Regions from separate parts of the Streptomyces sp. NPDC021080 genome, predicted to be linked through region 1. Evidence: riboswitches for the same ligand, from Rfam matches in the RefSeq annotation. Region 1 holds a riboswitch; each other region holds the start of a gene.
The links. Region 1 has a riboswitch for cyclic di-AMP ahead of ACH4S8_RS13860 (M23 family metallopeptidase). Riboswitches for the same ligand answer to the same signal wherever they lie in the genome.
Positions count from the first base shown of each region.

Region 2: linked by a shared signal. The riboswitch ahead of ACH4S8_RS24295 (M23 family metallopeptidase) and the one ahead of ACH4S8_RS13860 (M23 family metallopeptidase) in region 1 are both predicted to bind cyclic di-AMP.
Region 3: linked by a shared signal. The riboswitch ahead of ACH4S8_RS39680 (transglycosylase SLT domain-containing protein) and the one ahead of ACH4S8_RS13860 (M23 family metallopeptidase) in region 1 are both predicted to bind cyclic di-AMP.

Region 1 covers NZ_JBIRQM010000005.1:126,046-128,303, reverse strand. Annotated here, with positions in the region: gene ACH4S8_RS13865 (GntR family transcriptional regulator) at 1-40, opposite strand, end outside; gene ACH4S8_RS13860 (M23 family metallopeptidase) at 236-1,000, opposite strand; cyclic di-AMP (ydaO/yuaA leader) riboswitch at 1,013-1,170, opposite strand; gene ACH4S8_RS13855 (M16 family metallopeptidase) at 1,386-2,258, opposite strand, start outside.
Region 2 covers NZ_JBIRQM010000009.1:382,399-384,656, forward strand. Annotated here, with positions in the region: gene ACH4S8_RS24290 (PP2C family protein-serine/threonine phosphatase) at 1-679, shown strand, start outside; cyclic di-AMP (ydaO/yuaA leader) riboswitch at 983-1,139, shown strand; gene ACH4S8_RS24295 (M23 family metallopeptidase) at 1,151-2,185, shown strand.
Region 3 covers NZ_JBIRQM010000023.1:104,928-107,185, reverse strand. Annotated here, with positions in the region: cyclic di-AMP (ydaO/yuaA leader) riboswitch at 767-959, shown strand; gene ACH4S8_RS39680 (transglycosylase SLT domain-containing protein) at 963-1,724, shown strand; gene ACH4S8_RS39675 (HAD family hydrolase) at 1,881-2,258, opposite strand, start outside.

The DNA.
Region 1 (2,258 bases):
CACGGATCGCCGTGCACACCGAGTGCGCCGGAATACGCATGACCGACCTCCGCTTTAATCCCCGTGAAACGCCGTCGATTGACGCTTCTTCAGTGACTCTATTGCAGGAAGCCTGAATTTCCGATGGCATGCCTGAATCCATGGATATTTTTTGGACAGACGGCGTCCGGAAACGACGAAGCCCCGGCTCGATGAGCCGGGGCAACGAAAGCGGCGAGAAGCCGCGAAGCGGTCGTCAGACGTTGACGCCGTGCGAACGCAGGTACGCGACCGGGTCGATGTCCGAGCCGTACTCCGCGGTCGTACGGGCCTCGAAGTGGAGGTGCGGTCCCGTGGTGTTGCCGGTGTCCCCGGAGAGGCCGATCTGCTGCCCCGGAGTGACCGCCTGCCCCACGGACACCCCTATGGACGACAGGTGGCCGTACATGGTGTACGTGCCGTCGTGCATCTTGATCACGACTTGATTGCCGTACGCGCCGCCCCAGCCGGCCGTGACGACCGTGCCGGAGCCGACGGCGTGGACCGAGGTGCCGGACGCGGCGTGGAAGTCGACACCCGTGTGGCTGCCGGAGGACCAGAGGCTGCTGCTGGCCTGGTAGCCGGTGGAGACGTACGAACCGGTGATCGGCATGACGAAGGTGTTCAGTCGCTTGCGCTCCGCCTCGCGGGCGGCGCGCTCCTTGGCCTCACGGAGCTTGGAGGCCTGCTGCGCGGCCTCCTTTCGCGCGGTCTGCTCCGCCTGCTTGCGCGCGGCGGCCTCGTCGGCGGCGCGCTGCTGCGCGAAGGCCTGGGCGTCGATCTGGTCGGCGACCGTGTCGTTCAGGGTGACCGTCTGGGTCAGCCCGGTCTGCTCGACGGAGGCTTCCGCGGCGAACGCGGGGGCGGCCAGGGTGCCGATCACACCGGTGGTGGTGAGCGCCGCGACCCCGACGGCGGTCGTGGTGGTGCCGTGCACCCGGCTCGTACGACGATGCTTGCCGGTGCCACAGGTGAACGCCATGGAGAGGCTGATCCTTTCCTTCCCTCTCGCCTACCGGGTTAGCTGACGGGTTCGGAGCAGGAAGGTCTCCTACGGACCCCCTCCGGGGAGGGCGTCCGATTCACCCCAGGGACTGCGTGGGTCCCCGGCTCCCCTGACTCGCGTCATGGGGGACTCGGCGATGACTGTCCGGTGCCGCGGGCGCGGCGCACTGCGTGACGAACAGTCGGACCGACGCTAGACGGGGCCTCTTTCGAACAACAAACGGATCACGATTTTTGTAATCCATCCCACAGGGCAGAACGGCAACCGCCGTACGAATACGGACATCTCGCGAGGAGTGCCCGAAAAGAAGAGGGCCCTGACGGCTCTTCAGCAGTCGGGGCCCTCCTCGGTCACTTCGGTTCTACTCGGCGGCCACCACGGTGACTTCACCGATCCCGAGGGCCCTGACGGGCTCCGCGATCTGCGCCGCGTCGCCCACCAGGACGGTCACCAGGCGGTCCGTCGGGAAGGCGCTCACGGCCGCCGCGGTGGCCTCCACGGTGCCGGTGGCGGCCAGTTGACGGTAGAGCGTCGCCTGGTAGTCGTCCGGCAGGTGCTGCTCGACCTGGTCCGCGAGCGTGCTCGCGACGGCCGCCGCCGTCTCGAACTTGAGGGGCGCGACCCCCACCAGGTTCTGCACGGCGACGTCGCGCTCCGTGTCGGTCAGTCCCTCGGCCGCGAGCGTGCGCAGCACCTTCCACAGGTCGTCGAGCGCCGGACCGGTGTTGGGGGTGTCGACCGAGCCGCTGATGGCGAGCATCGCGGCGCCCGTGCCGTCCGGCGCGGAGCGCAGGACCTGCCCGAACGCCCGCACGCCGTAGGTGTAGCCCTTCTCCTCGCGCAGGACCCGGTCGAGGCGCGAGGTGAGGGTGCCGCCGAGGCAGTAGGTGCCGAGGACCTGGGCGGGCCACACGCGGTCGTGCCGGTCGGCGCCGACCCGGCCGATGAGCAGCTGCGTCTGGACAGCGCCGGGGCGGTCGACGATGATCACGCGGCCGGTGTCGTCGGCGCTCACCGGCGGGACGGGAAGCGGCTCGGCGGACGATCCGGTCCACGAGCCGAGCGTGTCGGCGAGCAACTCGTCGAGATCGACTCCGGTCAGGTCGCCCACGACGACGGCGGTGGCCGTGGCGGGACGCACGTGCTTCTCGTAGAAGGCGCGGACGGCCGACGCGTCGATGTTCCGGACGGTCTCCTCGGTGCCCTGACGCGGGCGCGCCATGCGCGCGCTCTC
Region 2 (2,258 bases), on a different contig from region 1:
CGGGCTCGAGGTCGCGGCCCGCTACGAGGCGGCGCAGGAGGACGCGTTCATCGGCGGCGACCTGTACGCCGTGCAGGACTCCCCGCACGGCGTACGGCTGGTCGTCGGGGACGTACGGGGGAAGGGGATGGCCGCGGTGGCCGCCGTCGCGACGGCGGTCGGCGCGTTCCGGGAGGCGGCCGAACAGGAAGCGGGCCTGGAGGCCGTCGCCGGGCGCCTGGACCGGGCACTGACCCGGCCGGGCACCCGGCGCGACAGCGTCGAGGCGGTCGAGGGATTCACCACCGCCGTACTCGCCGAGATCCCGCACGGCGAGGAGGTCGTACGCGTCGTCAACCGCGGCCATCCGCCACCCCTGCTGCTGCGCCCCGACGGCACACTCGTCACCCTCTCCGCCGAGGCCTTCGCGCTGCCCCTCGGGATGGGCGAGCTGGGGACCTGGCCCGCGCCGACCGTGCGGGACCGCTTCCCGCGGGGAGCGACGCTGCTCCTGCACACCGACGGGCTGTCCGAGGCCCGCGACGCACGGGGGGAGTTCTTCGATCCGGCCGCCTGGCTGGCCGGGCGGGTCTTCCCCGGCCCCGACGCGCTGCTGACCGCGCTGTCCGAGGCGGTCCGCCGGCACACGGGCGGGGCGCTGACGGACGACATGGCGCTGCTCGCCGTCCGCCGCTCGTGACGGGTGTCGCCCGGCGGATTTCCGCGCGGTCCGGAAGGTTTCCCGCCCACCGTGCGACGGCCTTTTCGGGCTCGGTCACGAACGGTGATCGGACTGTGCCCCTCCGCATATCGACTGACATACCGTCAAGGAATCCTGTGTAGACGGCATGAGGTCAACTCGCCCGTTTTTCATCGGTCATGACCTCAAAGTCCAGACCGGAAGCCGTTAAAGATCAGTCAGAACGGCTTGGAATTCGGTGCCCGGGTCTATTAACGTTCGATAACGCAGCGCGGTCGTTACAGCCGTCACAAGAGGTGGCTCCGTGCGCACGCGCCGAATCCCGCAAGGGAACCGGGGACCCACCTCGTGGGGTGAATCGAGCGTAATCCGCCGTGGAGGCACGGTGGCAGTACGCCCGTAGGAGACCTTCCTGCTCCGAACCCGTCAGCTAACCCGGTAGGCGGCAAGGAAGGAAAGGAGTGCGCCCACGTGGCGTCCAACCGGCCCGCTCAGCCAACCTCGTTCGCGCCGAACGACACGCACACCTTCGGCTACGGCAAGGACGAGGAACCCTGGGAGGAGTGGAATCCCACCGCGGATTCCGTCGCTCCCGTCCGCGGCCGGCACCGCACGGGCAAGCAGCGCGGCGGAGGACTCGCCCGCAGCTCAACGGTTCTCGGCGTCGGTGTCATAGCCGCCGTCGGCGGGGGCGGCATCGCCAGCGCGGCTCCGGGCAAGGCGCCCGTCTCGATCTCGCTGCCCGACCTGTCGTCGGTCACCGCGTCGGCCAAGGCCCTGATATCGGACAGCGGATCCAGCACTCCCAAGGGCTCCACGACTCCGCTCACCAGCGCCGGTCTGACCAGCGCCGACACGGCCCACGGTGCCACCGACGCCGGCGAGGCGCTGCGCGACCGCATCATGCAGCAGGCCAAGTCGCAGCAGACCCGGGCCGACACCGCCACGCAGCAGGCCGCCCAGAACGCCGCCGCGAAGAAGGCCGTCGAAACCGCCGCCAAGCAGCAGGACGCGGCGGAGGCCAAGGCCGCCGCCGCGAAGCAGAAGGCGGAGGAGGAGGCCAAGGCGAAGGCCGAGAAGGAGCGCCTCGCCGAACTCGCCAAGAGCTACTCGCTGCCGACCTCCTCGTACACCCTGACCTCGCGCTTCGGTGAGGCCGGCTCGATGTGGTCCTCCGGCTACCACACCGGACTCGACTTCGCGGCGCCCACCGGCACGCTCATCAAGGCGATCCACAGCGGCACCGTCACCGAGGCCGGCTGGGCGGGCGCGTACGGCTACCGCACGATCCTCACCCTCGACGACGGTACGGAGCTCTGGTTCTGCCACCAGTCGTCGCTCAACGTCACCGTCGGCCAGAAGGTCGCCACGGGCGATGTCATCGGACGCGTGGGTGCGACGGGCAATGTCACCGGGCCGCACCTGCACCTCGAAGTGCACCCCGGCGGCGCCGCCACCGGCATCGACCCGATGGCCTGGCTCCAGAGCAAGGGCCTCAACCCCTGATCCCCGCGGGCTCCCGAGCCGCACGACGGTGACGGGCACGCGGACGGCCCCGGACGCGCGCCCCGCGCAGGTC
Region 3 (2,258 bases), on a different contig from region 1:
TCCGGCGACCGTGTACGCGTGGACCCCCGGACCTCCAGGTGGGCGACCTCGCCCGGCCCTCCCTCTCGGTGACCCCGGCCGCGTACGCGCTCCGGGACACCCCGGCGCCGGTGCGCTCCTCGCGGCACACGGGGGTCGACACGGGGCGCCTCGTCCCCTGCAAGGGCTGCGACGGGGTCGCCTTCCACCGGGCCCAGAAGCGAATCCCGCGCACGGCCGGCCGGCGGAGCCACGCAGCCGACACAGCCGACACAGCCGACGGACCTTGCAGGGCTTACGGGGCTTATGGGGTTTACGGGGCTTACGGAGTGCGGGAGTTCACCCCATGCACCTCGCACTTACAGCGAACTCCCTTGACGCGGGCTGCAGTTCACCTCGCACCGAGTCGGGTCCGGCTCCCGCGCGGTCGGCGCTTCCGTCCCCGACGAGCCGCGCTCCCCGACGTGTCCCGCGCCACAATTCCCGCCGCACGAAGGGCCGCTCGGCACCCTCCGGAGGGCCCCGCAGCGGCCGCCACCACAAGCGCAATGCCCGATTTACCCCGCATGCCTCCTTGATGCTCTTTGGTCTCGTGAGTTGGGTCACCGGCGAGTCCGGCCGCCGCCATGGACCCGCTCCCGACCAACCCCTTCGCTAAAGGCAAGTTGAGGATCCAATTCCGGCACAATCGGACTTTTCACCACCGCCCCAACCAGGAGAAAGCGATCTTCGCAGTCAAATCTCGCCTTGTTTCGGACATGTGCTCTCGCATACGTTCTGGTCGACCCCGGGCGGATCGCCGAATCCTGCCGCCGCCCGGAAACCCATCGACCCACGCACGGCAGGAGCGGGGGAACCACAGGTAAGCCGCCGATCCGGACATAACGGACCGGCTAGGGGTGAAGCCGCGCTCACAGCGCGGCCGGGCATCTCCCGCCCGAACCCGACAGCTCACCTCGCAGGCGTCGGAGAGGAAATTCGTCATGCCCATACGAGGCAAGCACCGCCGCACGAAGACCAACGTCATCACCCGGGGCATGATCGCCGCCGGAACGGGCGGCATCGCCCTCGCCCTCCCGCTCGTGAGCGCCACCGGCGCCAGCGCCGCCACCCCGGCCCAGGCCCCCCAGGCCGCCCACACCGCGGTGGTCCCCAACGTGCACCTCATCACCTACAAGGTGGTCGCGGGCGACACCCTCTCCAAGGTGGCGAAGAAGTACCCCAAGAGCGGCGGCTGGAAGAAGCTGTACACGGCGAACCGCGCCGTCATCGGCGACAACCCGGCCCTGATCCGTCCGGGCCTGAAGCTGACCGTCGGCACGAAGTCGCTGGGGACGACGACCGTCCGCACCACGGCGAACGCGACCTCCGCCGTCGCCAAGTCCAAGACGACCACCGTCACCCAGGCCTCCGTCAAGACGTACGCCAACAACCTCGACGGCTGGATCAAGGAATCCCTCGACGTCATGGCCAAGGCGGGCATCCCGGGCAGCTACGACGGCATCCACCGCAACGTGATGCGCGAGTCCTCCGGCAACCCCAATGCCATCAACAACTGGGACTCCAACGCCGCCGCGGGCATCCCCTCCAAGGGTCTGCTCCAGGTCATCGACCCCACCTTCCAGGCGTACCACGTCGCCGGCACGTCGATGAACATCTACGACCCGGTCGCGAACATCACCGCGGCCTGCAACTACGCGGCCAAGACCTACGGCTCCATCGACAACGTCAACGGCGCCTACTGATCCCGCCCCGCACCCCCTTCTTCACCCGCACCCGCCGACGGCGCCTCCCCGGCCCGTCGGCGGGTGCGTTGGGTGTACAGGGGTGTGTAGGGGTGCATCGGAGCGCTGGGATGTGTCGAGGTGTGCAGGAGGTGCGTCACGGATGCGCCGACGCCCCTAGAAGCCGAAGAGGCGCTCCAGGACCACGGCGATCCCGTCGTTCTCGTTCGACAGGGTGATCTCGTCGGCCACCGCCTTCAGCTCCGGATGGGCGTTGGCCATCGCCACACCCCGGGCCGCCCAGTCGAACATCGGGATGTCATTGGGCATGTCACCGAAGGCGAGCGTCGCGCACGGCGTGAGTCCGAGGTGCGCCGCGGCGAGAGCCAGGCCCGTCGCCTTGGTCACCCCGCATGGCTGGAGTTCGACGGTTCCGGGCCCCGACATGGTGACCGTCGCCAGCGAACCGACCACTCCCCGTGCCGCGGACGCCAACTCGTCGTCGGACAGGGACGGATGGCGGAGCAGCACCTTGCTGATCGGCTCCGCCCAGAG